2 regions of the Amycolatopsis sp. WAC 01416 genome follow, and region 2 is predicted to be linked to the other one. Evidence: predicted binding sites of a transcription regulator. Region 2 holds the regulator's gene; the other holds the start of a gene.
What was found. Region 2 encodes HspR, which represses chaperone genes until heat shock. Its sites were predicted from a motif close to ANNTTGAGTNNNNNNNACTCAANNT; they were not measured.
Positions count from the first base shown of each region.

Region 1 (15,678 bases), on a different contig from region 2:
GGTTCGCAACGACAGTGGGGTGTTGTCGCGCTGTGAACGGCATGTTAATCGTCCACAATGGACAGTTATTGGGCGGTCCTCGCGTATCGCGGCACCGGGGGCGCGATAGCCTCCCGCGAATCGAACGTGGCTCAATGCCACGGCTTCGGGCCCGGCCGGGTCAGAATGGGCCGACCACGACCGGCCGACGAAAGGATCGCCTTGCCCGTCTCGACGACCACGGGAACGTGGCGGCGCCTGTTCGCGGCCTGCGCCGTCGCCGGAACGCTCGCCGCCTGTTCGGGCGACGATCCGCCACCGCCTGTCACCTCGATGTCGGCCTCGCCTCCCTCGGTTCCCACTGCGGTGTCCAGCGTGTCGGTGCCACCGATCCCGTCGCAGACCCCGCCGAGCCGCGCCGCCCCGCCTCCCACTTCCCAGCCGAAACCCGCTGAACCGGTTCAGGGTTCGTGCGGCACGGTCACCGCGGCCAGCGGGCTGACCTTGCAGGTGCTCAACGGACCCGGGGTCTCGTGCGCGGACGCGACCGGGATCGTCGGTTCGTTCCACAAGAGGATCGCCGGACGGCAGTCCGCGGGCTCGGACGAACCCGTCAGCGAGACCGTGGACGGCTGGCTGTGCGTCTCCGGCGCTCCCGCCGCGCAAGGCGGCACCAGTTGCGGCAAGGGCGAACAGAACGTGTTCGCCGCCGTCGTCCCCGTCGAATGAACCATCCCCGAGAAGAAGGGCCCATGAAGAGCCTCGCCGTACTTCCCGCCGCGTTCGCAATCGTCCTGCTGAGCGGTTGCGGAGCCGATCCAGCTCCCGCCGCCGCGCCGGCGCCGTCCTCCCCTGCCGCCGCCTCGGCGCCCGCCGGGACGCCCTGCGGCGAGGTCGCCGGGCTCCAAGGCGCGAAGAACAAGGTCGTCGCACACGGGAAGACCGACTGTGCCGAAGCGACTCAGGTGCTCACGGACTACTTCACCAAGCTGACGCCCGCCGAAGCCGCGTCGCCGCAGGGGCCCGGTCCGGTGGTGATCGGCGCCTGGACATGCGGAAGCGGGCCGAACGATCCGGTGACGAGTTGCTCGACCGAGGACGAGCGCCAGATCGAAGCGACGCGTTCCTGAGCGCGAGCCTGACCCGGCGCGCGGTTTCTGTTCCAGGTTCCCACTGCCGCACAGTCCACTGTGGCCGGACGCACGTTCAGTCCTCGCGACGCCGCTTGCCGACGTCCAACCGGTACAGGACGACGCCCACTATCACCATGCCGACGAGAAAGAGACCCAGCGCGCCACCTGCCGAGACCTTCCAGATCAACGGCGATCTCGTCCGGTAGGCGAATCCGTCACCGGCGAAGACCGTGTCACCCCGCGCGATCTCCTCACCCAGGATCCGGCCGCCTCCGGTACGACCGTCGGCGAAGCGCCATTTCCCGGAGCAGTAGGGGGTCTGGCCGTTCACCGCGGATCCCTCCGAGGTGCACCCCGAGATCTCGGTGACCGTGACGTCCTCGCCGGTGCTCAGTTCACCGATGTCGGAACCGAGGAAGCCCCAGACCAGACCGAAGATCAGCAGAAAGGGGATAACGGTCGAAAGCGCCGAGGAAAGAACTCCGGGCTTCCGCGCATTTTCCGGCACTGGAGTCCTTTCGTCGATCACTGGAGCTTCAGCAGGACTTCCCGCTCGAGTTTGCCGACGAGGAGGTACTCGGGCCGATATCCGGGCGGGACCACGAAACAGACGAGACCCGTGGTGCCGTCGAAAGCGCCGGGAGCGCCCGCACAGTCCTTGACCCGCTCCGGCTCACCGTGTTCGTCGGCCGACAGCTCCAGCGGCGTGTCGCCGAGGCGGGACGCCTCGATCCGCAAGGTGAGGACGTGGAATCCGCTCAACCACGCCTCGGCACCCTCTGGCGGTCCGGGCCTGCTGTCGAGCACACGCACGGCCGCCTCCCCGGAGACGGCGGTCTGTCCACGGGCGAACACCGGTGGCGGCCCCCATAAGTCGCGCCGGAGTTCCCAGAAATTCGGGACGGGGTCGGCCGCCTCACCGTAGGCCGTCCCGCCGAACCCGACCGGCGTCAGCACGACGAACGCGGCGAAGGCCAGCCCGGCGACGAACGGCAGCGCCTTCCGCGCGCCCCCCGGTCTCGCCACTTTGACCAGCACGATGGCCGCGAGCACCAGGAGTGCCAAGCCGAGGGACATCGCCGCGATCTTTTCCCACGGATGGTGGGCTTCCACGACGTCGGTGGCCCCGCGTACGGACAAAACCCGGTCCGTCACCGACGAAAGCCGGGCGACCACCGGATCAGCGAGGCCGAACGTGTCTCGTGTCGGCAATTCGATCGCGCGGCCGTCTTCGGCGATCGCCAGGACGTCGTAGCTGGTATGCGGGCCGTGCTGTCCTTCGCTGGTCGTGGAGTTCCACTCGGAGATCACCGCGCGCACGTCGTACGTGCCGGCCAACCCCTCGACGGTCCACCGCCCGGCGAAGGCCGCGACGGTTCCCCAGACGATCCCGATCACGAACGCGGTGATCATCGTGTTCGTGCGCTGCCTGTCTTTCCGATCCGGTTCGCGGACGACCACCAACACCCCCTGTTCGGCTCGCCCAGCCTATTGCCCGAAGCCGCCGAGCGGCACGGGATTTGTACCCACCCCCTTGCGGATCGAAGTAAGAGTCGTCTAGACTCAAACTATGCTCACCAGGGAAGACGCCGTGGCGATGATCGAGAACACGGTCGACGCGGCCGCTCTGTTCACCCGCCATCGCTACCGCGAACTGGCGGCCGTGCTCCACCCCGACCGCAACCCCGGCGACGACCGCGCCCACCGGGCCGCCGCCACCCTCAACCACCTCCACGACGAGTGGAAACGAGCCCGGCGCCAGACGGTCACCACCGCGACGTCGGCGTACACCCTCGCCGAGCCGCTCGCGGTGGGCAGCGTCGCGACGACCTACCGGACCACCGGCCCTCATCTGGTCAAACTCGTCCGCGACCCGGCGCTCAACCCGCTGATCCACGCCGAGTGGGCGGCGTTGCGCACGCTCGACGGCTTCACCGAACGGCACCGGTGGCTGCGTCCCTACTACCCGCGGCTGCTCGACACCTCGGGTCCGGTGGCGCGGGGCGACCGTGCCTTCAGCGTCCTCGATCCGCTCGTCGACGGCTTCGTCACCCTCGCCGACATCGGGAAAGCCTTCCCTGGCGGGCTCGACGGCCGCGACTACGCGTGGATGCACCGTCGCCTCCTGCGTGCCGTGGCGGGCGCCCATCGCGCGGGTGTCGTCCACGGCCACCTCACCGCGGACAACGTGCTCGTCCATCCGGGACAGCACGGCATCGTCCTCGCCGGCTGGTCCTTCGCCGTCGAAGACGGTGTGCTCCCGCTGGCGGCGGACAAGTCCATCCAGTACCCGCCGGAAGTCCACAAAGGACTCCCGATGACCGCGGCGACGGACGTCCACATGCTCCACCGCATGATGCTGGAACTACTGGCGCCGAACGAGACCCGCCAACGCGAGTTCGCGACGTGGTGCACCCAGGACATCCCGGCGCAACGACCCGAAGCTGCCGATCTGCTCGACGAGTACGACGAACTGCTCGACGACCTGTACGGCCCCCGCACCTTCCGACCCTTCACCATCCCCGAGACAGGAGCCTGACCATGGGACACGGACACTGGGACGACAACGCCTACGCCGCCGCGAGGACCTTCCGCGCGGCCAAGGGCGAGGACGATTTCGGCTACACCGCCGATCTCCGCTCCAAACCCGCGAAAGAGTGGAAGGTCGCGCCCGCGCTCGACCCGCTGAACGCCGTCCGGGAATGCCGGGATTCGGCCGACCACACCGATTCGACGCCGATCGCGGTGCTGTTCGACGTCACCGGCTCGATGCGCCGGGTGCCGCGGATCATGCAGGGCAAGCTCGGCAAACTGCACGGCCTGCTCAAGCGCCGGGGTTACCTGGCCGACCCGCAGGTCCTGTTCGGCGCGATCGGTGACGCCGACAGCGACCGGGTCCCGTTGCAGATCGGGCAGTTCGAATCGGACAACCGGATGGACGAGCAGCTGCGCACGATGTTCCTAGAAGGTGGTGGCGGCGGGCAGAAGAGCGAATCCTACGAGCTGGCCGCCTACTTCATGGCCAGGCACGTGGTCACCGACGCTTGGCAGAACCGCGGCCGTAAGGGCTATCTGTTCATCATCGGCGACGAGCTGAACAAGCCCGCGCTGGAGGCCCGCCACATCCGTCACGTGATCGGGGACGACGTGCGGGAGGACATCGACCCGGCGTCGGTGTACCGGGAGCTGGCCCGTAAGTGGCACGTCTACTTCGTGCTGCCGAACCAGTCGTCGTACTACAACGACCCGCAGATCGGCGAGCACTGGAGCGGTCTGCTCGGCCAGAACTTCCTCAAGCTCGACGATCCCGGCGCGGTGTGCGAACTGATCGCGGCCACCATCGGGCTGGAGGAACGGGTCGTCGACGTCGACCGGGCGCTCGCCGACCTCGCGGACGTCGGCTCGGTCGCCGAAAGCAAGGCGGTCGGCAAGGCGCTGGCGAAGCTGGGCACCAAATCTGTCGTCACTTCGGCGGTGCCGGAGCCGGACGGGCCGAGCGACGTGGTGCTGCGATGAATCTCCTGGACGGACACGTGGTGGTGGTCGGGCTCGGCTTCGGCGACGAAGGCAAGGGCGCGGTGGTCGACGCGCTCTGCGCCGCCCGGCCCACCACCGCCGTGGTCCGCTTCAACGGGGGCGCGCAGGCCGCGCACAACGTCGTCGTGGACGGGCGGCACCACACGTTCAGCCAGTTCGGGGCGGGCACGTTCGCCGGCGTGCCCACCCATCTGTCGCGGTTCGTGCTGGTCGAGCCGTTCGCGCTGGCGGCCGAAGCGCGGCGGCTCGAGGCGGCTGGCGTCCGGAATCCGCTCTCGCTGCTGAGTGTGGACGGGAGTGCCTTGCTCACGACCCCCTTCCACATTTACGCGAACCGGGCCAGGGAGGAGGCCCGAGGCGCGAACCGGCACGGCTCGTGTGGGAAGGGGATCGGCGAGACCGTCTGGTACTCGCTGCTCGCGCGGGCCGCGCCGGGTGAAGTGGTGGAGGGCCAGGAGGTGATCGGGACGCCGGGGGAAGCGCCCACGGTCGCCGACTGCGCCACCCCGTCGGTGTTACGGCGCAAACTGGACGCGCTCGCGCGGTTCTACGCACCGCTCGCCACGCCACCGCACACCGTGGACGAACTGGTGGCGCTGTACCGCGATTTCGCGGACGCGGTGCGGATCACCGACGGCGGCGAGCCAGGGCGGCTGGCGGACTCCGGACGGCTGGTCTTCGAGGGAGCGCAGGGGGTTCTCCTCGACCAGCACCACGGATTCCACCCGCATACGACCTGGTCGACCACCACCCCGCACAACGCCCGCACCTTGCTGGCCGGGCGCCCGCACGCGGTACTGGGTGTCACGCGGACCTATCTCACCCGGCACGGCGCGGGGCCGCTGCCGACCGAGTCCGCCGCCGTGCTCGCCCGTTTTCCGGAGGCACACAACGAAACCGGCGACTTCCAGGGCGCGTGGCGGGCGGGCCATCTCGACGCGGCCCTGCTGGACTACGCGATCGCGGCCTGTGACGGCGTGGACGCGTTCGCGGTGACCCACCTCGACGCGACCGGGCTGAAGGTCGTACCCGATGACGGCTCCCCCGCCGTCGACCTGCCGGATCCGGCGGCGTGGTTCGGCGCGCGGCTGCCGGTGGCCGTCGCCGGATACGGCCCGGACAGGGCCGGTTACCGGGTCGTCGAGGCAAGGTCGACAATCAACGCGTGATCGAGTCGACGCCGGTGTCCGTTGACGTGCTCGTGGTGCGGTTCGCCCCCGGCACCAGGACCGTATTGCTGGGAATCGCGCCGCGAGCCGCCGAGCCGTTCGAGGGGGAACTCGCCCTGCCGGGGGTGCTTCTCGGGCTTGGGGAGCGGTTGCGGGGCGCGGCGCACCGAGCGGTGGTCGGCAAAATCGGCCTACCGTCCGACGCGCTCTCGGCGACGGGACAGCTCGCCACCTTCGACGAGCCGAACCGTGACCCCCGCGGTCCCACGCTCTCCATCGCCTTGTGGGCCACGGTGAATCCCGCGCTAGACGAACCGGGGAACGTGGTGTGGGCTCCACTGGACGAAGTCCCGCCGCTGGCGTTCGACCACGACCGGATCGTGGCGGACTGCCGCCCGATGCTGGCCGAGAAGCTGTGGCGGGACGTCGCGTTCACCGCCGGGCTCCTCGGCCCGATCTTCACGACGGCGCAGGCTCTGGACGCGACCGAAGCGCTGACCGGGGACCGCCCCTATCCGGCCAATCTCGGCCGGACCATGGAGCGGGTCCCCGGGCTGCGGCGCACCACCGAACACGCGGCCGCCCTCCCCAAGGGAGGACGGCCGCCGTCGTTGTGGCGCTGGGAGTGACGAGGTCAGATCCCGCAGGAGGACGCCGACCAGAACCGGGTGGACCGGTGTGCCACGTGCGTGTGATCGTTGTGGCCGGGGTAGCCCGGGCCGAGGATTTCACTGAACCCGTGGTTTCGGGCCTGCTTCGCCAGCCCGCAGAAGCCCTGTGAGCCCGCGCCGAGGTCGACCGCGTCGCCGTAGAGGTGACGGCTGTTGGTCGCCCCGCCGACGGCGTTGTTGCAGGCGACGCTGCGGAAGCCGCCGTTGACGTCGATCGGCCGGTCGCCCATGGCGTGCCGCATCGCCTGCAGCTTCCACATCGAGACCAGCGCGTTGGCCTTCGCCGTCGCCGCTGAGACGTTGCCGCCCGACCAGTCGGAGTTGCACCGGTTCAGTTCGGCGTAGGTGAAGTTGACCGGCGTGCAGTCGTCGTCCTGCAACGCGTAGAGCTTGGTGAACGTGGCCGATCCGGCGATGCCGTCCGCGGCCAGCCCGTACGCCTGCTGGAAGCGGGTGACCGCGGCCTTGGTGCCCGCGCCGAACTGGCCGTCGATGGCGAGCACACCACCGTAACCGGGATATCCGGCGACGCGGATCTGCAGTTGCCGGACGTCTTCACCGGACGCGCCTGCGGACAACGTGCGTCCCCAGGAGTAGCAGGCGTCGGCGACGGACACTTCGCCCGCCGTCACCGGACCTGGATCGGCGGCCGCCGGGGTGGCGACCGCGGTACCGAGCCCGGCCACGAGGGCGAGCATCGGCAGGAGGAAACGAATGCGCATGACAGGAACACCTTTCAAGACAGGGAAGGTGAGACCCGTGACCCCCACGGGTTGTCAACGATTCACTGCACAGGATGCTAACGCGGTTCCGGTTACCGCACTGTGGGTCGTTCGACCCACACGGCCCGCGACCCGATGAACGACGCGTGGCCAAACCCGTAACTCGCGTGATTGGAAACGTAACTCGCGTGATTGGAGGCGAAACACGCCGGCTGGGCGAGTTACGCCCTCAAACACGCGAGTTACGTCTCCAATCACGCGAGTTCGGAGTTCGGGACCGGGCCCTCAGCCCTTCAGCTCTGGGAAGTCCTCTTCGCGGAACTCGCCCGCCGGCCGTTCGGCGGCGTCGTTCTCGCGTCCCCGGAGTTCGACCCGCCGGATCTTGCCGGAGATCGTCTTCGGCAGCTCGGCGAATTCCAGCCGCCGGATTCGCTTGTACGGGGCCAAATGTTCCCGGCAGAAGGCCAGGATGGACAGCGCGGTGTCGGCCGTGGGCTCGTGTCCGTTCGTGAGGACGACGTACGCCTTCGGCACCGCGAGCCGGATCGGGTCGGGCGCGGGGACGACGGCCGCTTCGGCGACCGCTTCGTGTTCCAGCAGGACACTTTCCAGTTCGAACGGGGAAATCCGGTAGTCCGAAGCCTTGAAGACGTCGTCCGTCCGGCCCACGTAGGTGATGTAGCCGCGTTCGTCGATCGAGCCGACGTCTCCGGTGTGGTAGAAGCCGTTCGCGAAGGCCGCGGCGGAGCGCTCCTCGTCGTCGGCGTATCCGGCCATCAGCCCGACGGGCCGCTTCTCGAGGTCGAGGCAGATCTCGCCCTCCTGCGCCCGCTCGCCAGTGACAGGGTCCACGAGCGCCACGGTGAATCCCGGCAGCGGACGGCCCATCGAGCCCGGCACGACCTCTTGCCCCGGGGTGTTGGCGATCTGGACGCTGCTCTCCGTCTGCCCGAATCCGTCGCGAATCGTGACGCCCCACGCCTTTTCGACCTGGTCGATCACTTCGGGATTGAGCGGTTCGCCGGCGCCGACCACCTTGCGCGGCGGCGTCTTCAGCACGGACAAGTCAGCTTGGATGAGCATCCGCCACACTGTCGGCGGGGCGCAGAAGCTGGTGATGCCGCATCGTTCCATCTGCGCCATCAGGGAAACCGCGTCGAACCGCGCGTAGTTGTGGAGGAACACCGTCGCTTCGGCGTTCCAGGGCGCGAAAACGTTGCTCCACGCGTGTTTCGCCCAGCCAGGCGAAGAGATGTTGAGGTGGACGTCGCCCGGTTCGAGGCCGATCCAGTACATTGTGGACAGATGGCCGACCGGGTACGAGACCTGCGTGTGCTGCACCAGTTTCGGCTTCGCGGTGGTCCCCGAGGTGAAGTACAGCAGGAGCGGGTCTTCCGCCGCCGTCGGGCCGTCGGGCGTGAAAGTGTCCGCTTCCTCGTAGGCGTCCACGAAGGACTGCCAGCCCTCGGCCGGTTCCCCGACGGCGATACGGGTGTAGTCGCCCTCGACGTTCTCGAACTTGTGGGCGTCCACCGAGCGGATCACCACGTGTTTCGCGGCGCCCCGCTCGACCCGGTCGGTGAGGTCCGCCGGGCCGAGCAGGGTCGAAGCCGGGATGATGACCGCGCCCAGTTTGATCGCGGCGAGGATCGTCTGCCACAGCTCACCCTGGTTGCCGAGCATCAGGATCAGCCGGTCGCCCCTGGCCACGCCGAGCGAGCGCAGCCAGTTCGCGACCTGGTTGGACCGCCGCGCCATCTCCGGATAGGTCCAGCGGTTCTCGATGCCGCCCTCTTCGACGATCCACAGCGCGTCGCGGTCCTGATTGGCCGGGTCGGCCGCGACGACGTCGAACCAGTCCAGAGCCCAGTTGAACTCGGCGGGCCTCGGCCAGGTGAAGTCTCGATAGGCGGTTTCGTAGTCCTCGCGATGGGCCTGCAGATAGTCCCGTGCCTCGCGGAACGTGCGGTATGCCTCCGAAGCGCTCACGATCGTCCTCCTGGTCCTGGGTGGCCGCCGGTTCTTTCTACTCTCCCTTGAACTCGGGCGCGCGGCGCTCGAGGAAGGCCTGGACGGCCTCGCCGAGGTCCTTGCTGGGCAGGAACGCCGCGTTCCAGGCCGAGACGTAGCGCAGGCCGTCCGCGACCTGGCGTTCGGTGTTGGCCGACAGGACGTTCTTGGTGCCCTGCACGACCAGCGGCGGGTTCGTGGCGATCTCCTGCGCCAGCTTGCGAGCCTCGGCGAGCAGGGTGCCCTGGTCGGCGTAGACGTCGTTGACCAGGCCGATCTTCTCCGCACGAGCGGCGTCGACGTCCTTGCCGGTCAGGGCAAGTTCTCGCAGGTGCCCCTCGCCGATGATCGGCGCGAGCCGCTGCAGGCTGCCGAGGTCGGCCACGATCGCGACCTTGACCTCGCGCACGCTGAACTTCGCGTCCGCGCTCGCCACGCGGATGTCCGCGGCCGCGATCACGTCGACGCCGCCGCCGATGCACCAGCCGGAAATGGCCGCGATGACCGGTTTGCGGCATTCGGCGATGGAGGACACGCTCGCCTGGAGGGTCTTGACCTCGTCGAGGAACTTCGTGCGCGGGCCCGCGAGCGCGTCGCCGCCGAGCATTTCGCCCCAGCTGGGCATCATCGCGGGAAGGTCGAGCCCGTAGGAGAAATGCTTGCCACTGCCGGTCAGCACGACCGCCCTCACCTGCGGGTCCGCATCCAGTGCGCGGAAGACGATCGGCAGCTCACGCCAGAAGTCGGGGCCCATCGCGTTGCCCTTGGACGGACCGAGCAGCGTCACTTCGGCGACGTGCCCGTCGATCTCCACCTTGAGCGAAACGAGATCGGGAAGACTGTCAGCTGTAGCGGTCATGAGGTCATCTTGACTCATGTGATTGACAGGTTGCCAACGGCCACTGTGCCCGACCGCTCCTGAGATGCTTTCCTGGTACTACCGGTGAGTACCGACGATCGACGAAGGACGGTGGGACATGAGCCCGGCCAGCAGCGCCACCGCGGTCGCCGACCTGCCCGCGCCCAGCACCGCGCGCGGACGCGAACGCTCCTCCCGGCCGATCGAACTGTCGGGATCCTTCACCCATGAGGGTCACCGGCTCGCCTACACCGAGTTCGGCTCCGGTGACCGGGTCGTCGTGCTCACCCACGGCATCATGCTGACCAGGCGGATGCACGCCCCGCTCGCCCGTAAGCTGGCGCGAGCCGGGTTCCGGGCGGTGACGCTCGACCTGCTCGGTCACGGGGACTCGGACCGGCCCACCGACTCGTGGCTGTACTCGATGCCCGCGTTCGCGGAGCAGACCGTCGCGCTGCTCGACCATCTGGAGATCGACGCCGCCGTCATCGGCGGTACGTCGCTGGGCGCCAACGTCGCGCTCGAAGTGGGCGTCGCCGCGCCGGACCGCGCGCTGGGGCTGGTCGTCGAGATGCCCGTGCTGGACAACGCGATCGTCGCGGGGCTGATCACGTTCGCGCCGCTGCTCATGGCGGCCCGGTTCCTGCCGGTGACGGTGCAGGGGGTGGCGCTGGCGGCGAAACTCGTGCCGCACGGCAACCAGTGGGTCGACGTCGTCACCGACACGCTGTCCCAGGAGCCCGCGCCGATGGCCGCGCTCCTGCACGGCGTGTTGTTCGGCCGGATCGCGCCGCCCAAGTCGATCCGGCGGAAGATCGAGACCCCGGCCCTGGTCATCGGGCACGAGCGCGATCCGATCCACCCGTTCGGCGACGCCGACACGCTGGCCGCGGACATGCCGGCGGCCGAGTTCGTCCAGGCCCGCAGCCCGGTCGAACTGCGCTTCGACCCGACCCGCCTGACCGAGGCCATCGCCGACTTCTCGGCGCGCTGCCATGACCGCTGATCCGGCGCCGACCCGGGACACGGGTGTGGAGGAGTTGCGGACCGCACGCCTGCTCCTGAGCCGTCCCGGCCCCGGAGACCTGGACGCGATCTTCGCCCTCCACACCGATCCGGAGGCCTGCGCGCACAACCCCTCGGACATGCTGGAGACGCATAAAGACGCGGAACTGCTGCTACTCCGCTGGTCGCACCAGTGGAACCGGTACGGCTTCGGGTACTGGACGGTCCGGTCGCACGGGTCACCGGAGGTGCTGGGGTTCTGCGGGGTGAAGATCGTCGGCTTCAGGCACCAGGCGGTCCTGAACCTCTTCTACCGGTTCTTCCCTTTCTCCTGGGGTGCCGGATACGCCAGTGAGGCCGCCGCCGCGGCGGTGGACTGGGCCCGCGTCCACCGGCCGGACGACCTCGTGATCGCCCGTGTCCGGCCGGACAACGTCGCGTCGCGGCGGGTGGCGCTGCGGGCGGGCCTGGTCCGGGCCGCGCACCTCGACTCGTCCGGCGACGACGGGACCGACTGGTTCTACGTCTCGAAGGATGATTACGAGGGTTGAGCCAGCCCCGCCACCGGGCCGAACACGATCACCGCGGGTGGCCGCACCCCGGCCGTGGCGGCGTCGTCGACCACCTTGTCCAAAGTGGAGCGAATTACCCGCTGCGTGCGCATGGTGCCGTCCTCGACGATCGCCACCGGCGTGTCGCCCGGCCGCCCCGCCTGGAGCGCCTTCGCGAACTGCGGGAGCCGCTCGACGCCCATCATCAGCACGATCGTGCCGCGCATCTTCGCCAGCAGATCCCAGTCCACCAGCGACTTCTCGTCGTCCGGTGCGACGTGGCCGGACACCACCACGACCTCGTGCGCGACACCGCGGTGGGTCACCGGGACGTCCGCCGCGGCGGGAACGGAGAACGCGCTGGTGATGCCGGGGACCATCGTCACCGGGATACCCGCTTCGGCGCAGGCGAGGACCTCTTCGAAGCCGCGGCCGAAGAGGTACGGGTCGCCGCCCTTGAGCCGCACGACGAACTTGCCGGCCTTGGCCCGGTCGATCAGCGTGGAGTTGATCACGTCCTGGCTGGCGGCGCGGCCGTACGGGATCTTCGCGGCGTCGACGATCTCGACGTGGGGCGCGAGTTCGTCGAGCAGTTCGCGCGGCGCCAGCCTGTCGGCGACGACGACGTCGGCCCTGGCGAGGAGACGGCGGCCGCGGACGGTGATCAGTTCCGGGTCGCCGGGGCCACCGCCCACGAGGGCGACGCCGGGCAGCTCGTCGTGGGCGTCCGGCACGCGGCCGTCGGCGACGGTGCCGGCGCGGAGGCCGTCGAGGACGCTGTCCCGCACGGTGGCCGACCGCAGCGGCTCACCACCGGAAAGAACGCCGACCAGCAGGCCGCCGTGCCTGCCGGAAGCCGGGGTGACCGCGCTGCCGAGGTCTCCGTCGTCGGCGCGGACGCAGAACACCCGCGCGCGTTCGGCCTCGGCGCAGACGGCGGCGTTGACCTCGGGGTCGTTCGTGCACGCCAGCGCGTACCAGGCGTCGGCGAGGTCTCCGTCGGTGTAGCGGCGCTCATGCCAGACGATCTCCCCGGCGTCGGCCATGGCGCTCACCGACGGCGTGGTGTGCGGTGAGACCAGTTCGACCCGCGCGCCGGCGCCGATCAACCGCGGCAGACGGCGCTGGGCGACCGTCCCGCCACCGATCATCACGACACGACGGCCGGCCAGGTCGAGGCCGGAGAGGTAATGCGGGTCATCCATGCGGGGCAGTGTAAGGATTCAGTGGCCCGGACCGCGATCCGAGTGAGGACCGCCTCAGCCCTGGAGCAGCTCGAGCAGCTCGGCGTTGCCGAACATCCTGGCCGCGTCGATCGCCGACGGCTCCCCCGCCGTCGCGTCCGCGCCCCCCTTGAGGAGGGCCTTCACGACCTCGGGTTCGTTCTTGAAGACCGCGCCGGCCAGCGGGCTCTGGCCGCGGTCGTTCTCGCGGTTCGGATCGGCGCCGCGTTCGATCAGGGCCGCGACGGTGTCCGCGTGACCGTGGTAGGCGGCGAGCATGACCAGTGTGTCGCCCCGGTCGTTGGTCAGGTTCGCCGAAACGCCCGCGTCGACGTACGCGGCGAGCTCCGCGGCCGCGCCCGAACGGGCGAAGCCGAAGACCTTCGCCCACAGCTCCAGCAGTTCGGGATCGAATTCCTCGGCCTGTCCGGGGTTCTCCGTCATGGGCCCGATTCTCCCACAGCGGTCGCGGTCCGGGCGGTGTGTCGCACCGCCCGGACCGGCGGTGTCAGCGCCCCGCGTTGGGGTAGGGCAGCAACGCCATCTCGCGGGCGTTCTTGATCGCCGTGGCGACCTGCTTCTGCTGCTGCGGGGTCAGCCCGGTGACGCGCCGGGCGCGGATCTTGCCGCGGTCGGAGATGAACTTCCGCAGCAGATCGACGTCCTTCCAGTCGACCTCGGTGATCTTGTTGGCGCGCAACAGGTTCGTCTTGCGTTTGAAGGGACGGTCGCGGTTCGGCTTGCCCATCGCGCTCACCAGCTCGACTTCGTGACGCCGGGCAGTTCGCCGTTGTGCGCCATCTGCCGCATCCGGACCCGCGAGAGCCCGAATTTCCGCAGGTAGCCGCGCGGGCGGCCGTCGGCGGTGTCACGATTGCGGATCCGGGTCGCGCTGGCGTCGCGCGGCATCGCCTGCAGGGCCGACACGGCCGCCGCCTTCTCCTCGGGCGACGCGGAGGGCGAGGCGATGGTGGCCTTCAGCTCGCGACGGCGTTCGACGTAGCGCGCGGCGATCACCTTGCGCTGGTCGTTCTTGGCGATCTTCGACTTCTTGGCCATCAGCGCTCCTCCTTGAACTCGACGTGCTTGCGCGCGACCGGGTCGTATTTGCGCAGCACCATGCGGTCCGGGTCGTTCCGGCGGTTCTTCTTGGTGACGTAGGTGTAGCCGGTGCCGGCGGTCGAGCGGAGCTTGATGATCGGCCGGATGTCGGTGCTCTTGGCCATCAGAGCTTCACCCCTTTCGCGCGGAGCCCGGCGACGACGGCCTCGATCCCCCGCTTGTCGATGGTCTTCATGCCCTTCACCGAGACCCGTAGCCGGACCCAGCGTCCTTCGCTCGGCACGAAGTACCGCTTGGCCTGCAGGTTCGGCTCCCAGCGCCGGGACGTGCGCCGATGCGAATGCGACACCTGCTTCCCGTAACCCGGTTTGCGGCCGGTGACCTGGCACACGGCGGACATATACCCTCCCCAGTTGATATCGGTTGTCGTTTTCATTTACTCTACACAGCCGAACCAGAACGCCCTCGACGCCCCGGAGCTTCAGTGACCGACAACCCCCGCGTGCCCCTCGTCCTGATCAGTGGCCTCGCACCGGGACCGAACGCCGACCTCGCCGAGCGGCTGCGCCTCGCCGAACCCGGCACCGCCGTCGTGCACCACGACCTCAGGCAGATTCACTCCGGCGTGGTCAAGCGGCGGATCCGGCTCGGTGACCGCGACCAGCTGACCGTCCTCGAACTCGCGCACGGCTGCGTCTCGTGCACGTTGCGCGAAGACCTGCTGCCACTGCTGCGCAAGCTCTCCCGGATGCCGCAGGTGCGGCGGATCGTGGTGCGGCTCGACGAGGCCATGGAACCCGAGCCGGTCAGCTGGGCGCTGCACAACGTCCTGGTCGGCGAACGGCCGGTGATCGAGGACGTCGATCTCCGGGCCGTGCTGACCGTCGTCGACTGCACGGGCTGGCTGGCCGACAGCACCGGCGACGACACGCTGGCCGAACGGAACCTGCGGGCCAGCCCCGAGGACGAGCGCACCGTCGCCCAGGTCGCGCTCTCCCAGGTCGAGTTCGCCGACCTCCTGGTCCTCGCCGGAGCGGCGACGGACGCCTGGTCCGCGGCGAAGGCCTCGGCCGTGCTCGACCGGGTCGCGCCGTCGATCCCACGCGTCGAGCTGTCCACTGTGGACGGCAAGACCGTGCTCGACGCCGTCCCCTCCGACGCCCGGCGCGGCGAGGTCACCGACATGCACGGACCTCTGCTGCGCGGCGAGCCGCCGTTGCACACCGACTGCGGCATCGGGCTGCTCACCTTCACCTCGCAGCGCCCGTTCCACCCGGAGCGCCTCCACGACGCGATCGACGTCCTGCTCGACGGCGTCGTCCGCACCCGGGGACGGCTCTGGGTGGCGAGCCAGCCGGACATGGCGCTGTGGATCGAGTCCGCGGGCGGCGGTCTCGGTGTCGGGCACGCCGGGGCGTGGCTCGCCGCCCCCGGCGGACCGGACTGGGCGGACGTCTCCCCCGAGCGGCGCACCCTCGCCTCCCTGCGCTGGGACCCGCTGTTCGGCGACCGCGCGCAGGAACTGGTCGTCGTCACCGATCAGGCCACCCCCGAGGAGATCGAGTCCGCCCTGAACGGGGCGTTGCTGACCGAAGAGGAGCTCGCCGCCGGGGAGCAGGAATGGCTCAGCTACCCCGATCCGTTCGGCGAGTGGCACGAAGAACCGTGTGAGGACACGGAAACCGACCCTGAGAAGCACGACGTGAACGTGTCGAACCGAAAGGACGAAACGCAGTGAAACCGGGAATCCACCCCGA
Region 1 is NZ_QHHX01000009.1:425,186-440,863, reverse strand. Features, by position in the region: gene DL990_RS41975 (hypothetical protein) at 132-341, opposite strand; gene DL990_RS30770 (hypothetical protein) at 355-708, shown strand; gene DL990_RS30765 (hypothetical protein) at 732-1,109, shown strand; gene DL990_RS30760 (hypothetical protein) at 1,186-1,620, opposite strand; gene DL990_RS30755 (hypothetical protein) at 1,638-2,573, opposite strand; gene DL990_RS30750 (adenylate cyclase) at 2,683-3,651, shown strand; gene DL990_RS30745 (hypothetical protein) at 3,654-4,628, shown strand; gene DL990_RS30740 (adenylosuccinate synthetase) at 4,625-5,818, shown strand; gene DL990_RS30735 (NUDIX hydrolase) at 5,815-6,447, shown strand; gene DL990_RS30730 (D-Ala-D-Ala carboxypeptidase family metallohydrolase) at 6,453-7,211, opposite strand; gene DL990_RS30725 (AMP-binding protein) at 7,497-9,200, opposite strand; gene DL990_RS30720 (crotonase/enoyl-CoA hydratase family protein) at 9,238-10,080, opposite strand; gene DL990_RS30715 (alpha/beta fold hydrolase) at 10,199-11,086, shown strand; gene DL990_RS30710 (GNAT family N-acetyltransferase) at 11,076-11,636, shown strand; gene cobA (uroporphyrinogen-III C-methyltransferase) at 11,624-12,841, opposite strand; gene DL990_RS30700 (ankyrin repeat domain-containing protein) at 12,896-13,303, opposite strand; gene rpsR (30S ribosomal protein S18) at 13,368-13,616, opposite strand; gene rpsN (30S ribosomal protein S14) at 13,613-13,918, opposite strand; gene rpmG (50S ribosomal protein L33) at 13,918-14,085, opposite strand; gene rpmB (50S ribosomal protein L28) at 14,085-14,321, opposite strand; gene mrf (ribosome hibernation factor-recruiting GTPase MRF) at 14,406-15,659, shown strand; gene DL990_RS30670 (type B 50S ribosomal protein L31) at 15,656-15,678, shown strand, end outside.
Region 1: the regulator HspR is predicted to act here: its motif matches at 2,658-2,682, upstream of DL990_RS30750 (adenylate cyclase).

Region 2 (15,678 bases):
TCGCCAAGAACGGCGAAGTGCTGACCGGCCAGCCGGCGAAGAACCAGGCCGTGACGAACGTCGACCGCACCATCCGGTCGGTCAAGCGGCACGTCGGTACCGACTGGAAGACCGAGATCGACGGCAAGGCGTACACCTCGCAGGAGATCAGCGCCCGCGTGCTGATGAAGCTCAAGCGCGACGCCGAGGCGTACCTCGGCGAGACCATCACCGACGCGGTCATCACCGTCCCCGCCTACTTCGAGGACGCGCAGCGGCAGGCCACCAAGGAGGCCGGGCAGATCGCCGGCCTGAACGTGCTCCGCATCGTCAACGAGCCCACCGCGGCGGCGCTGGCGTACGGCCTGGACAAGGGCGAGAAGGAACAGACCATCCTGGTCTTCGACCTCGGTGGCGGTACGTTCGACGTCTCGCTGCTGGAGATCGGCGAGGGTGTCGTCGAGGTCCGCGCGACCTCCGGTGACAACCACCTCGGCGGTGACGACTGGGACGAGCGGATCGTCACCTGGCTGGTCGACAAGTTCAAGTCGTCCAACGGCATCGACCTCACCAAGGACAAGATGGCGCTCCAGCGCATCCGTGAGGCCGCCGAGAAGGCGAAGATCGAGCTCTCCAGCTCCAACTCGGCGGGTATCAACCTGCCGTACATCACCGTGGACGCGGACAAGAACCCGCTGTTCCTCGACGAGCAGCTCTCCCGCGCCGAGTTCCAGAAGATCACCTCGGACCTGCTCGAGCGCACCCGCAAGCCGTTCAACAACGTCATCCGTGACGCCGGCGTCGCCGTCGGCGACATCGACCACGTCGTGCTCGTGGGTGGTTCCACCCGCATGCCCGCCGTGTCGGACCTGGTCAAGGAGCTGACCGGCGGCCGCGAGCCGAACAAGGGCGTCAACCCGGACGAGGTCGTCGCCGTCGGCGCCGCGCTCCAGGCCGGTGTGCTCAAGGGTGAGGTCAAGGACGTCCTGCTGCTCGACGTGACCCCGCTTTCGCTGGGCATCGAGACCAAGGGTGGCGTGTTCACCAAGCTCATCGAGCGCAACACCACGATCCCGACCAAGCGTTCGGAGATCTTCTCCACCGCGGACGACAACCAGCCGTCGGTGCAGATCCAGGTGTTCCAGGGTGAGCGCGAGATCGCGGCGCACAACAAGAAGCTCGGCATGTTCGAGCTGACCGGTCTCCCGCCCGCCCCGCGTGGCGTGCCGCAGATCGAGGTCACCTTCGACATCGACGCCAACGGCATCGTGCACGTCCTCGCGAAGGATCTCGGCACGAACAAGGAGCAGTCGATGACGATCACCGGTGGCTCCGCGCTGCCGAAGGACGACATCGAGCGCATGGTCAAGGACGCCGAGGCGCACGCCGAGGAGGACAAGCAGCGCCGCGAGGAGGCGGAGACCCGCAACCAGGCGGAGACGCTGGTCTACCAGACCGAGAAGTTCGTCAAGGACAATGAGGACAAGCTGCCCGACGAGCTCAAGGGCAAGGTGAAGTCCGCGATCGACGAGGCCAACGAGGCGCTCAAGGGCACCGACTCGGCGAAGATCCGCGAGTCCATCGAGAAGCTGAACACCGCTTCGCAGGAGCTGGGCACCGCGCTCTACGCCAACGCGGCCGGCAACGCCGCCGATGAGGCCGCCGCCGGTGAAGGCGCGACCGGGACCGCGGGTGCGGGCACCGGTTCGCAGGCCAAGGCCGACGACGTCGTCGACGCCGAGATCGTCGAAGAGGACGAGAAGGACAAGAAGTGACGGGACGCTACGACGAAACCGAGGGCCGGGGCCCGGACGAACCGGTGGTCGTGCGGGACCGCAGGCGGATCGATCCGCTGACCGGTGAGGTCCGCTCGGCCGCCCCGGAGGCCGAACCCAAGGACGGTCCGAAGCACGCCGCTCCCGCCGAAGAGCAGGCTGTCCCGACGGAGCCGGAGCCCGCGGCACACGCGGGCCCCGGCCTCGGGGAGTCCATTGTGGACGACTCGGTGTCGGTGGCGACCGGGCTGGAGAAGGAGCTGGCGGAACGCACCGCCGACCTCCAGCGCCTCCAGGCGGAGTACGCCAACTACCGCAAGCGCGTCGACCGTGACCGCGAGCAGGTCGTCGCCGGCGCGAAGGCGTCGGTCGTCGGTGACCTGCTCCCGCTGCTCGACGACCTCGAGCGCGCGGAGCAGCACGGCGATCTGACGGGCGCCTTCAAGGCGGTCGGCGAGAAGCTGGTCGGGAGCCTGCAGCGGTCGGGGCTCGAGCCGTTCGGCGCGGAGGGCGAGCCCTTCGACCCGAGCGTGCACGAGGCCGTCCAGCACAGCACGTCGCCGGATGTCGCCGGGCCGACGGTCACCACGGTCATGCGCCGCGGTTACCGCTTCGGCGAACGCGTGCTGCGCGCGGCGCTGGTCGGGGTCACCGACCACGAGCCGGGTGCCGCTCCAGCACCCGCCGCGGCGGCGCAGGACGCCCCGGTGGACCCGCCCGTCGGCGGCGAGCTGCCGCTCGAGGGCGAACTTTTCGATGAGAACAACCGCTGATCGGCGATACGGCGTGAAAGGAGGAGACGTTCGGTGAGTGCACGGGAATGGATCGGTAAGGACTTCTACCGTGAGCTGGGCGTCTCCTCCGACGCCACCGCGGACGAGATCAAGAAGGCCTATCGCAAGCTGGCCAAGGAGAACCACCCCGACGCCAACGCGGGCAACGCGGAGGCCGAGAAGAAGTTCAAGGCGGTCTCCGAGGCGTACGGCGTACTGTCCGACACGGCCAAGCGCAAGGAGTACGACGAGGCTCGCCGCCTCTTCGGCTCCGGCGGTCCCGGCGGCTTCGGCTTCCCGGGCGGCGGCGGTGGCAGCGGCGGTTTCGACGTCGGCGACATCTTCGGCCAGGCAGGCCAGCAGCAGGGCGGTTTCGGCGGCCTCGGCGACATCCTCGGCGGTCTCTTCGGCCGCCGCGGCGGGGCGGCCGGTGCCACCGCGAACCGGCCGCAGCGCGGCTCGGACGTGGAGACCGACGTCCGGATCGACTTCACCGAGGCGGTCAAGGGCGCGACCCTGCCGCTGCGGCTGTCGAGCCCGGCGACCTGCTCCACCTGCGGCGGGAACGGCGCGAAGCCGGGGACCTCCCCGAGGACGTGTTCGACCTGTCAGGGCAGCGGGCTGGTCAGCCGGAGCCAGGGCGCGTTCGCGTTCTCCGAGCCGTGCCGCGACTGCCGCGGCCGCGGCACGATCATCGACGACCCCTGCCCGGAATGCGCGGGCGAGGGCATCAGCACCCGCACCCGCACGCTGACCGTGCGGATCCCGCCGGGCGTCGCCGACGACCAGCGGATCCGCCTGGCGGGCCAGGGCGAACCGGGCCGAGGCGGCGCGCAGCCGGGCGATCTGTACGTCCGCGTGCACGTCGCACCGCACGCGTTGTTCGGGCGCCAGGGCCTCGACCTGACGATCGCCGTGCCGGTGTCCTTCGCGGAACTGGCCCTCGGCGGCACGATCACCGTGCCGACGCTGGAGGGCAAGGTGTCGCTGAAGGTGCCGCAAGGTACGGCGAGCGGCCGGGTGCTTCGCGTGCGCGGCAAGGGAATCGCGAAGCGTGACGGCTCGCAGGGCGACCTGCTGGTCACCCTGCAGGCGGCCATCCCGGCGAAATTGGACGACAAGGCGCGTGAAGCGCTGGAGGCCTACGCCGAGGCCATGGCCGACCACGATCCACGACCGGAGATCACCGAACTTCTCGAAGGCAGGTGAGCGCGATGTTCGGCGGGTTGCCGCACGGTGCGGACGAGGAGACGCCGGTGTTCGTCATTTCGGTGGCGGCGCAGCTGTCCGGCCTGCACGCGCAGACCCTGCGGTCCTACGACCGCCAGGGTCTCGTGTCGCCGGGCCGGACCTCCGGCGGTGGACGGCGTTACTCGATGCGGGACATCGCGTTGCTGCGCGAAGTGCAGCGACTGTCCCAAGAGGACGGTGTCAACCTCGCGGGCATCAAGCGGATCATCGAGCTGGAAAACCAGGTCGACGCCCTCCGGGCGCGCATCGCCGAACTGACCGAAGAGCTCACTGCGGCGTACCTCACCGCCGAACAGACGGCCGCGGCCGTGCACGCCTCCTACCGCAAGGACCTCGTCCCGCTGCGGCAGCAGACGGCCCTGGTCGTCTGGAAGCCCAAACGCCGCAATTAGTCACCTGAATGCGGCGTGAGTCGACGACGTGACTGGAGCCGTAACTCACGTGACTGAAGCCGTAACTCACGTGACTGAAGCCGTAACTCACGTGACTGAAGCCGTAACTCACGTGATTGGAGCCGTAACTCACGAGTTACGGCTCCAGTCACGCGAATGACGGCTTCAAGCACGCGAGTTACGGCTTCGATCACGCGAAACCGGTGGCGGAAAGCTCGCAAGTAGGTGACTAATTGCGTTATTGGCCGGGGACGAGGGTCCGGATCTGCTGGACCTCGCCGGTGCGCGAGTCCATGATCCGCTGGGCCAGCGCCTTCGCCTGCGGGTTCTTGCCGTCCTTCAGTTCGGTCCTCGCGAGCGCGACCCCGTTGTGCTGGTGCGCGACGAAGATGTCGGCGAAGTCGAGGGTGAACTCCGAACCATCCTTTTTGGACAGTGCTTCGAGCAGTCCCTTGTCCGTGAGCCCGTCGCCACCGTGATGGTGGTGCGCGTGCGGATCGGCCGAACCCGTCTCGGGTTTGCCCCAGCCCTTCAGCCAGTTCCGCATTTCGGTGCTCTCGGTCAGCTGCGTCGCCTCGATGGCGGCCGCGAGATCCTTGAGCTCCTGCTTCTGCGCCTGCTTGGCCTTCACCAGCTTGACGATCTCCACGCCCTGGTTGTTGTGGGCGATCATCATCTGCAGGAACATCACGTCGGCGTCGTTGTACTCGGCGGACGCCGCGGCGGCCGATTGGGGGACCGGGGAGATCGGGCCGCCGGCGGTGGTCGGTGAGCCATCGCCGGTCCCGCAGCCCGCGAGGGCCACGAGACCGGCGACGAGAACGAGGGCCAGCTTCACTGCCGGGTCCACAGCGCGGGGGTGTTCGGCGGTTCCCAGCCCTGGAGCGCGGTGTGCGCCAGCTGGCAGCGATAGGTCGCGCCGCCGTAGGTCACCGTGCTGCCGACCGCGTAGGCCGTCCCGGCCGCCCAGGTGCCGCCGGCGGGCGGGTTGCTGGTGCTGGTCGGCGGGTTCGCCGTCGTGGGCGGGTTGCTGGTGGTCGGCGGGTTGCTCGTGGTGGGCGGGTTGCCGCCGCCGATCTGCAGGTCGATGCAGCTGTAAAAGGCCATCGGCGTGTCCGCGATGTTCCAGATGGCGAGCACCTTCTGGCGGCCGCTGAAGCCGTTCAGGCTCACGGTGTGCGACGTCGGGTCCTTCGGCGCGGAGTTGTTCCCGCTGATGTCGGCGATCTTGGTGCCGCCGATGTAGTACTCGTAGTTCGTGGTCCGGTGGTAGGCGGTGAACTTCCAGTTGAAGGTCACGCTGTTGCCGACCGAGGCGGCGGGCCACGGCTTCGATTCGTCGTTGAGCTCGGCGAATCCGGGAAGGCCGCCGTTGCAGCTGCGGAGCCCCTTGGGGCCTTCGACGCTCTGGGGTTCGTAGACGATGGCACCGCAGCCGGAAACCTTGCCCTGGGCACAGTTCGCCTGGCGGCTGGGCGGGGACAGCACGTAGCCGTGGGCGCTGGCCGCCTGGGGGATGGCGACGATGGCGATCGGGGCGAGGATCGCACCGGCGGCGGCTGCCACGAGCTTGCTTTTGACGGTCATGCCGGCTCCTGGGGATGGAACGACGGTGTTCCCGTGATGGGGAGCAATGTGGTCTAGACCATAAATCCGCCGGTGACCGCGGTCAATGATTCACTGACCTACTGCTGCGTCGAGCCCAAGTGGTACGGCCGATCGGCCTAATACGAACGGAGTGCCCGCTCAGTCCAGGGTGAAGGGGTCGTATTTGATCCGCGCCAGATCCGTGCCGGCGGCGAGCAGTTTCGCGATCGTCGCGCGGATCATCGAAGGCGACCCGGCGACGTAGACGTCGCGGTCCTTCCAGCCGTCGCGCTGCGTGACCGCCGTGGCCAGCGTGCCGCGGTCACCGCCGGTGATGGTGCCTTCCTCGGTCACCGGGGTCACCGTCAGCCAAGGGCAGGTGACGGCCAGCCCGCGGAGCTCGTCGAGGGCGTAGAGGTCTTCCGGCTTCCGGCCGCCGAAAAACAGGTGCACCGGCGGATTGTTCCTCCAGCGCGACATGTCGTCGAGCAGGGCGAGCAGCGGCGCGACACCGGTGCCGCCGCCGACCATCAGCAGCGGACGGCTTTCCGTGTGGTGCACCGAAAGCGCGCCGAGCGACGGGCCGATACGCCAGACGTCGCCGGGCCGGGTGTGGTGGACGATCGCGCGCGAGACCCAGCCGCCGCGCACGGCGTGCACGTGGAACTCCATCGTCCCGTCGTCGTGCGGTGCGGTGGCGGGCGAGAAGTAGCGCCACATCCGCGGGCGCTGCGGGACTTCGACGCTGACGTAGCCGCCGGCCCGGTACGGGAGCGGCTGGTCCGTGCGCACCTTGATGACGGCGACGTCGCGGGAGGCGAGCCGGTGCTCGACGACGGTCGCCTTCCACCACGCGGGCCCGACCTCCTTGCCCGCGGCCTCGCGCATGCTCTTCGATATGACGCCGTACGCGGTGACCCAGGCGTCTTCCACCTCGGGCGTCCAGTCGTCCTTCAAGAATCTTTTCAGCGCGGCGATCAGCGCGACACCGACGGCGTCGTAATGGCGGCCCAGGACGTCGAACTTCCGATGGTCCCGGCCGAGCTGGCCGAGGAAAGTGGCCAGCTCGTCGGGCCGGTCCACCATCTGTACGACGTAGACGAGCGCGCGCAGCAAACGATTTCGCTGGGTGGCCATGTTGATCGGGAACAACGCCCGCGCGTCCGGTGCGACAGTGAAGAGCGCCCCGTAAAAGTACTGGGACAGCTCCTCTGCCTTCGTTTCGACGGTGGCGAAACTTTCCCGGATGAGCTCGGCCATCCGGACGGTCTTGTCCGCCGCGGGTGTTTCGACCAGTGGCGGAACGGGAATCGGCGAGGATCTCGACGAACTCGGTGGATGCTCGTATTTCACTGTTTCGGCAGTCATGGGTGAACGATTTTCTCCAGTTGGATCGGGCATATTCTCCAGACCCGATGTCATCTTGCTCGTGTTCCCCCGAGGGTTCCCGACTGTATGCCCGGAAGTCGAAAAAGGATCCGCGAATGGTTGTTTCCCGCTCGAACGGAGCAAACGATATACGCGCGGTCAACACCGTCTGGCACTAAGTAAAGGTGATCAAGCAGGCGGGGTTTCCCTTGCTCACCAGTGGTTTTCGCCAGTTCGACGGCCACGCGTGATCCGCCGATCGGGTGGCTTTTCTCCGTGATTACCGCGTCACGTAACGACACGAGTCCGGCGACTGATCCACCATTGTGGAAACGGTTTCGACAGCGCCTAGTCGATGGTGAAGGGGTCGTACGCGATCTGGTCGAGCGCGCTGCCCGCGACCAGCATCCGGGACACCGTCGCCCGGATCATCGCGGGCGAACCGGCGACGAGGATACGGTGCCCTGGCCAGGACCCTTGCTGTGTAACGGCTTCCGCGAGCGTGCCCTGGACACAACCCGGGGCTTCCTCGCCGCGCTCGACCACCGGGGTCACGGTGAGCCAGGGGTTGGTGGCCGCGAGGGCGCGCAACTCGTCGAGGTCGTAAAGGTCCTCACGCGACGGTCCGCCGTAGAACAACTGGACCTTCGGGTTCTCGCCCCATTGCGCGAGGTCGTCGAGAATGGCGCGCAGCGGCGCGACGCCGGTGCCGCCCGCGATCATCAGGACGCCGCGGCCGTCGGTGCGGTCGATCGAAAGCCTGCCGAGCGGCGGCCCCAGCCGCCAGACGTCGCCCGGCTGCGTGTGGCTCACGATCGCGCGGGACACCCAGCCGCCGTCGACCGCGCGCACGTGGAACTCGATGCCGCCGTCTTCGCGCGGCGCGTTCGCCGGCGACAGATAGCGCCAGAGCCTCGGCCGCTGCGGGACTTCGACGCTCATGTACTGACCGGGCTGGTACGGCACCGGGAATTCGGGCTGGACGCGGACCAGGGCGAGATCCCAGGTGAGCCGCCGGTGCTCGAGTACGGTCGCCGACCAGGACGCCGGGTTCACGTCGGCCGCGGCGGCCTCCTGCATCGCGCGGGCGACGATGGTGAAGGCCTCCGCCCAGGCTCGCTCGACCTCCGGTGTCCAGTCCGGACCCAGGTGGTTCTTGAGCGAGGCGAGCAGCGCGGTGCCGACGGCCTCGTAATGCCGGGGGATGACGCCGAACTTGCGGTGGTCACGGCCGAGCTGGGTCAGGAACGGCACCAGGTCGTCCGGCCGGTCGACCATCTGCACGATGTGGACCAGCGCGCGCACCAGCCTGCCGCGCTGGACCTCCATGTTGATCGGGAAGAAGTCGCGGGTGGCGGGCGCGAGGGTGAACAGCATCCCGTAGAAGAACTGGGAGATCTCCGGGATGAAGGGCTCCGACTTCGCCCAGGTGTCCCGGATGAGCCGCACCATCGCGGTGACCGCGGGCGGGGCTTCCCTCGGTGCCGAGGAACGCGGCACCGGGCTGACCGCGTCGGCCGTCACGGGCTGGGAGTCGCTGATCGGGAAGCGCATACCGGAAGACAGTTCCCCAGGTTCACGAACGAGGGTCCACTGGAGAAGAATTCACGGGTCATTCACCTCTCCGGTCAGTGGCTTTCGGGCCGGTCGGCTGGTTCCGGCTCGCTCGCGAGACTAGCCGCCTAGAGCCTTTTTGCCTGCATCGTTGCTCCGGACGGGTGTACTCGAAACCGGTCGGCAGTGGGGGATCTCACGAGGTAAACAGTTGTCTTACGCAAGCGTCGCCGAATAAAGTTGTACTGTACAAGTAGCCGGGAGGCACAGATGAGCTCCGCAGACGACGCCAGGGTCGAATTGATGCGTGAGTTGAAAGCCGCCTCCCAGCTGCAGCACGCCTGGATCATGCAGGCCTGGCAGGACGACCCCGGTCTGCATCCGGCGGCCGCGATGCTGTTGTCGGACCTGGCGAAGCACGGCGAGGCGCGCCCTTCGGAATTGGCCAAACGACGCTTTGTGGACCTTTCGGTCGTAAGCCGTCAAATCTCCCAGCTGTCCGCGGCGGGGATGGTCGACCGCCGCCCCGCGCCCGAGGACGGCCGCGCGTCGATCATCAGCATCTCCGAACGCGGACACGAGGAACTGGGCCGCAGGCGGGCCGGTTATCTGGAGTTCATGGAGCGTGCGCTGGGTGATTGGGACGACGAAAAGGTCCTCGGCCTGACCACTCGCCTCGCCGAGATGAACGCCGACCTTCGCACGGCCTTGTCGGTGCGGACGTGCGACGTCTGACGGGTGCCGTTACTACCCGCCGGTCTTGACTGAACGGACCTTTCGCCTGGCTGTCACGCCGGTAGCGTCGATGTTGTGCGGAGCAGGGTCGCGTTGCTGGTCGCCTTGGGAATCGACAACTTCGGCTCGGGACTTTTCCTTCCGCTCGGGTTGGTCTTCGTCATCCGTGTGGTGGGTTTGCCCCTCGCCCAGGCGGGGGCCGCGGTCACTCTCGGTGCGCTCGCCGGTCTGCTCGTGCCCGCGCTCGCCGGGCGCCTCGTCGATCTGATCGGCCCGCGGACGGTGATGATCTGCTCCCATGTTCTCCAGGCCGCCGGAGCGAGCGCTTTCCTGGTGGCCGACGGTTTCGCCGGGGTCGTCGGCGCGTCCGTCATGCTCGCGGCCGGGCAGCAGCTGTTCTACAGCTCCCAGTTCTCGCTCATCGCCGACGTCGCGGGCGAAGGGCCGAAGGACCGGCCGTTCGCCGAAGCCGCGATGGTCCGCTCCGCGGGCTTCGGGCTGGGCGGGCTCGCGGCGGCCGGACTGCTGGTCTGGATCGGGCGCGACGGCTTGTACGTCGCCGTGATGGTCGACGTCGCGACCTTCGTCGTCGCAGCGGCCATCCTCTCGACGCTGGTCGCGCCGGTCCCGCGGCACCTGCCCCGGCTCTCCGGGCCCGCGCGGGTCTGGCGGAACCGCCCGTACCTGGCGCTCATCGTGTTCAGCGGACTCTTCGCGCTCACGATGGACTTCTTCCTCATCGGGATGCCGGTGTACATCTTCAACGCCCTGCAGGGCCCGCGATGGCTTCCCGGCGCGATCATCGCGCTGCTCACCGTCGTCACCAGTCTGGGTGGAGTCGTCGGTTTGCGGCTCACCCGGAGGCTGACCCGGATCGCCGCGATGCGCGCGGGCTCGGCGTTGTTCGCGGTGTGGTGCCTGGCGTGCCTCCTGGTGGTGTTCGTACCGAAGGTCTTCCAGCCGGTTTACCTGCTCGGCGCGACCCTCGTGCTGGCCGCCGGCGATCTCGCGTTCGGTGCGCGATCCGGGGCGCTGGCCGAAGCCGCGGCGCCGCCGGAGGCGCGGGGCCGGTATCTGGCGGCGTTCCAGTACGCGTTCACGCTCGCCGCGGTGATCGCTCCGGCCGTCGTCGCGCTGTTCTCCGTGGCACTCTGGATCCCGTGGGTGCTCGTGGCCGCGTGCGCCTGCACGGCCGTCGTCGGCCTCGGCCGGGTGGGCCCGCGTCTGCCCGCGGAGGCCGTCTCGCCGACCGGAGGCTGAACTTTTCTCAAGTTGAGCGGAACAGACTCAACTTTGTTGACGTTGTACCGGTCGACGGACTTTCGCAGGACCTAGTACGAGGTGAGGGATGGACGCTTTCAACCCGACCACGAAGACCCAGCAGGCGATCTCGTCGGCGGCGCAGGCGGCCACGATGGCGGGCAACCCGCACGTGGCGGCCGCGCATCTGCTCGGCGCCCTGCTGGCGCAGGGTGAGGGGCTCACCGCACCGCTGCTGACCGCGGTCGGGGCCGATCCGGAGCAGGTGCACAAGGAGCTGGAGCCGCTGATCGCGGCGCTGCCGTCGGCGACCGGCGCGACCGTGTCGAGCCCGCAGTTCGACGCGCACGCGGTCAAGGCGCTGACGCACGCGCAGAAGCTCGCGACCGAACTCGGCGACGAGTACGTCTCGACGGAGCATCTCCTCGTCGGCCTCGCCACCGAGGGCGGTCCGGTGGCCGACCTGCTCAAACGGCACGGCGCCACCCCGGACGCGTTGCGTGACGCGTTCGCCAAGGTGCGCGGCTCCGCGCGGATCACCAGCCCGGATCCGGAGAGCACCTTCAAAGCGCTGGAGAAGTACGGCGTCGACCTGACCGAACGCGCCCGCGCCGGCGAGCTGGACCCGGTGATCGGCCGCGACACCGAGATCCGCCGCGTGGTGCAGGTGCTCTCGCGCCGCACCAAGAACAACCCGGTGCTCATCGGCGAACCCGGTGTCGGCAAGACGGCCATCGTCGAAGGGCTCGCCCAGCGCATCGTCGCCGGTGACGTGCCGGAATCGCTGCGCGGCAAGCGAGTGGTGGCGCTGGACCTCGGCTCGATGGTCGCCGGGGCCAAGTTCCGCGGCGAGTTCGAAGAGCGGCTGAAGGCCGTGCTCAAGGAGATCACCGACTCCGCGGGCGAGGTCGTCACCTTCATCGACGAGCTGCACACCATCGTCGGCGCCGGCGCGACCGGCGAGGGAGCGATGGACGCGGGCAACATGATCAAGCCGATGCTCGCCCGCGGTGAGCTGCGGATGGTCGGCGCGACCACGCTCGACGAGTATCGGCAGCACATCGAGAAGGACGCCGCGCTGGAGCGGCGCTTCCAGCAGGTGCTGGTCGGCGAACCGTCCACAGAGGACACCATCGGCATCCTGCGCGGGCTCAAGGAGCGGTACGAGGTGCACCACGGGGTGCGCATCACCGACGCCGCGCTGGTCGCCGCCGCGACCCTGTCCGACCGCTACATCACCGCCAGGTTCCTGCCGGACAAGGCGATCGACCTGGTCGACGAGGCCGCGTCGAAGCTCCGTATGGAGATCGACTCGCGGCCGGTCGAGATCGACGAGGTCGAGCGCGCCGTGCGGCGGATGGAGATCGAGGAGATGGCACTGTCCAAAGAGGACGACGCTGCCTCCAAGGACCGGCTCGCCGTGCTGCGCTCGGAGCTGGCCGAAAAGCGCGAGACGCTGACCGCGCTGACGGCGCGCTGGCAGAACGAAAAGGGCTCGATCGAACGCGTCCGCGACCTCAAGGGGCAGCTGGAGCAGCTGCGCGGCGAGTCCGAACGCGCCGAACGCGACGGCGACCTCGGCAAGGCCGCCGAACTCCGCTACGGCCGGATTCCCGCGCTGGAGAAGGAGTTCGAGGCCGCGATCGCCGCCAGCGAGGTCAGCCAGCAGAACGTCATGCTCAAGGAAGAGGTCGGCGCGGACGACGTCGCGGACGTGGTCAGCGCGTGGACCGGTATCCCGGCCGGACGGCTGCTGGAGGGCGAGACGGGCAAGCTGCTCCGGATGGAGGAGGAGCTCGGCAAACGCGTCGTCGGGCAGAAGGAGGCCGTGCAGGTCGTTTCGGACGCGGTGCGCCGCACCCGGGCGGGCGTCGCCGACCCCGACCGGCCGACCGGTTCGTTCCTGTTCCTCGGCCCGACCGGCGTCGGCAAGACCGAGCTGGCGAAGGCGCTGGCCGAGTTCCTGTTCGACGACGAGCGCGCGATGCTGCGGATCGACATGAGCGAGTACGCCGAGAAGCATTCGGTGGCGCGCTTGGTCGGGGCGCCTCCGGGCTACGTCGGCTACGACCAGGGCGGGCAGCTGACCGAGTCGGTGCGCAGGCGCCCGTATTCGGTGGTGCTGCTGGACGAGGTCGAGAAGGCGCACCCGGACGTGTTCGACGTGCTCCTGCAGGTGCTCGACGACGGACGGCTCACCGACGGCCAGGGCCGCACGGTGGACTTCCGCAACACGATCCTGGTGCTGACCTCGAACCTCGGTTCGCAGGCCATCGCCGACCCGGCGCTCGACGAGCGTCAGCGCAACGACGCGGTGATGTCGGTGGTGCAGCGGCAGTTCAAACCGGAGTTCCTGAACCGGCTGGACGACATCGTGGTCTTCCACGCGCTCGGCACCGACGAGCTGACGTCCATTGTGGACATCCAGATCGACCGGCTCGCCACCCGGCTTTCGCGGCGTCGCCTGACGCTCGACGTCACCGCCGGAGCACGCGAGTGGCTCGCGCTGAACGGCTTCGACCCGATCTACGGCGCGCGGCCGCTGCGGCGGCTGGTGCAGTCGGCGATCGGCGACAAGCTGGCGAAACAGTTGCTGGCCGGTGAGATCCGGGACGGCGACACGGTCCGGGTCGACATCCCGGCCCAGGAGGCGTCGGACGCGCTCACGGTCACCCGGGTGGACTGACGCGGGCCGGTCGGTCACCCGCCGGCTGAGATGAAGGGGCCTTTCATTGCAAAATTTGCGATGAAAGGCCCCTTCATTGCATTGGCGACACGGCGATTTGTCGACGTTTCACCCTGTCTTCGGGGCGCGGCACCGAAAGGGGTGGCGCGACACGGCGCCCGGCGATCACATCCGGTGAGGGCAGGGGGATACCCTGACCGGCGTGGGTATTCCGGCGTGGATCTGGTTCGTCATCGCCGCCGTCGCCTTGGTGGCGGGGCTGGCGCTGCTCGCGGCCGACCGGGCGAAGGAGGGCTCGCGCAATCGCGAGCGAATGCGCTGGGCCGAGCTGCGCGGCTGGCAGTTCGTCGAAGAGGACGAGCGGCTGCCGCGGCAGTGGTCCAACGGCGCGATCGGGTACTTCGGCGCGCAGCTGGCGGTCAACGTCGTGGCCGGGTCCACCTTCACCTCCGACGGGCGGCGCCCGGTCTTCATCTTCGACATCGAGACCGAGGGCCAGATCCCGGCGGTCGTGGTCGCCGTCCGGTGCAACCGTGTGCACGAGGTGCCGCTGGAGATGTGGCTGTCCAGTGTGCCGTTCCAGCGCCAGGACATGCCCGAGATGCTCGGCCCGATCGGCCAGCGCTACGCCTTCGCCGACGACTCCGAGGGCGCCCGCAAGGTGATCACGCAGGACCTCGTCGACGCGGCCGATTCACTCGGTGGCGACGTCGGCGTGGCGTGGCTGGAGAACGAGTGGGTGCTCGCGAGCGTCGCCCCCAACGCCGGGCCGTCGAGGCTCGAGCGGCTGCTGCGCGACCTCGGCGAGATCGCCGACATCGTCGACCCGTTCGACGAGGAGTACGACAACGCCTCGACCCCGGGGCGCCACTGGCAGGCCGAGGCCGCCGACGACATCGAGCCGCAGGGCTAGGCGCTAGGCCCGCTCGAGTTCCAACGGGAGCGCTCCGGCGGTCGCGCCGGTGTGCCACGACTGACCGAGCACGGTCAGATCGAGCGTCCCGGACTGCGTCACCCGTCCCGCCTGTGCGGGATCCGTGGTCGGCAGAACTCCGCGCAAGGTCGTCGTCGTGGTGCCGCGGGCGGACGCCACGTCGCCGATTCCGAGGTCTCCGCTGATCCGGTGCGAACCGGCCCCGGTGATGCCGGCGCCATGCTGTGCCAGTTCCAGGTCCTCTCCGGTGGTCACCAGCCCGGACGACGGGCCGATGGTGCCGCCGAGAGCGTGTTCCTGGCCGAAGCCGGTGCCGGAGCCGACGTCCAGCGGCAGGAGACCCTTGAACCGGCCGTTGCCGTGCTGCGCCGACGTCGTCCCGACGGCGGCGAGTTCGCCGACGTCGACGGCGTGCCCGGAAGACCGGCCCGCCTCCAGCACGCCGCCGAGGTCACCGGAGAAGCCGCCGTCGAGCCGCATGGCCCGGTCGAGGCCGCCGCCGACGTGCTGTTCCGTCTCGTTGATCACGCCGACTCCGGGCAGCGGGCGGACGGCGTGATAGGTCCCCTCGGCCGCGCGGAGACCGCGGCTGTCCTCGGAAACAAGGGTGGGGACGCCGGTGCGCGGGTCGAGCGTGGCCTCGGTCAGCCGGGTGCCGGTCCGCTCGAGTTCTGTCTCGTTCCCGGCGACGACACTGCCGTAGCGGTCGAGCTTCACCGCTTCCCGCTGGCCTTGCTTGGCGGCTTCGGCGGTCTTCGCTGCGGCGAGCACGCCGACCTTGTCCGGACTGGCCGTGACACCGTCGCGGGTCTCGACGGTCTCGCTCACCGATCGGCGGACGTCCGCGATGGTTTTGACGTCGCCGACGTCCTTGCTGAAGACGTTCCGTTCGGTGTTGGTCAGGAAGCCGCGGAAGACGGATGTGTCGCCTTCGCTGGTGAAGCCGACACCGCGATCGAGGGTGCCTTCGCGCTGGTGATCGAGTGGAAGCGGGATCGACGGATCGGTCTGGGCGGCGAGTGCGCCGGCCGGACCGGCGAACAACAAGGCCAGCGGCGCCGCGCCGGCCGCGACTTTGGGCAGGTAGCCCGGCTTGCGCCTGCTGTGCTTCCCCATGGGGCCGGACGATACTTCCCGACTTGAGCGGTTGCACGTCAAATCCCCACGGTGGGTGACCCCCACACTCGCCCCTTCAGACACTCTCCGCCGAACCCGACCGAGGAGTAGGTTCGGCGACATGACACCGACCGCACTGATCACCGGCGCCACCGCCGGCATCGGCGCGCAGTTCGCGCGCAGGCTCGCCGCCGAGGCGTACGACCTCGTGCTCGTCGCCCGCGACGTCGACCGGCTGGAGAGCTTCGCCGCGGAACTGGTCGATGCG
Region 2 is NZ_QHHX01000001.1:407,398-423,075, reverse strand. Features, by position in the region: gene dnaK (molecular chaperone DnaK) at 1-1,754, shown strand, start outside; gene grpE (nucleotide exchange factor GrpE) at 1,751-2,527, shown strand; gene dnaJ (molecular chaperone DnaJ) at 2,561-3,736, shown strand; gene DL990_RS02080 (heat shock protein transcriptional repressor HspR) at 3,742-4,170, shown strand; gene DL990_RS02075 (DUF305 domain-containing protein) at 4,409-5,008, opposite strand; gene DL990_RS02070 (lytic polysaccharide monooxygenase) at 5,005-5,757, opposite strand; gene DL990_RS02065 (globin domain-containing protein) at 5,917-7,017, opposite strand; gene DL990_RS02060 (globin domain-containing protein) at 7,474-8,679, opposite strand; gene DL990_RS02055 (MarR family winged helix-turn-helix transcriptional regulator) at 8,950-9,414, shown strand; gene DL990_RS02050 (MFS transporter) at 9,490-10,674, shown strand; gene clpB (ATP-dependent chaperone ClpB) at 10,763-13,360, shown strand; gene DL990_RS02040 (hypothetical protein) at 13,563-14,273, shown strand; gene DL990_RS02035 (hypothetical protein) at 14,277-15,410, opposite strand; gene DL990_RS02030 (SDR family oxidoreductase) at 15,532-15,678, shown strand, end outside.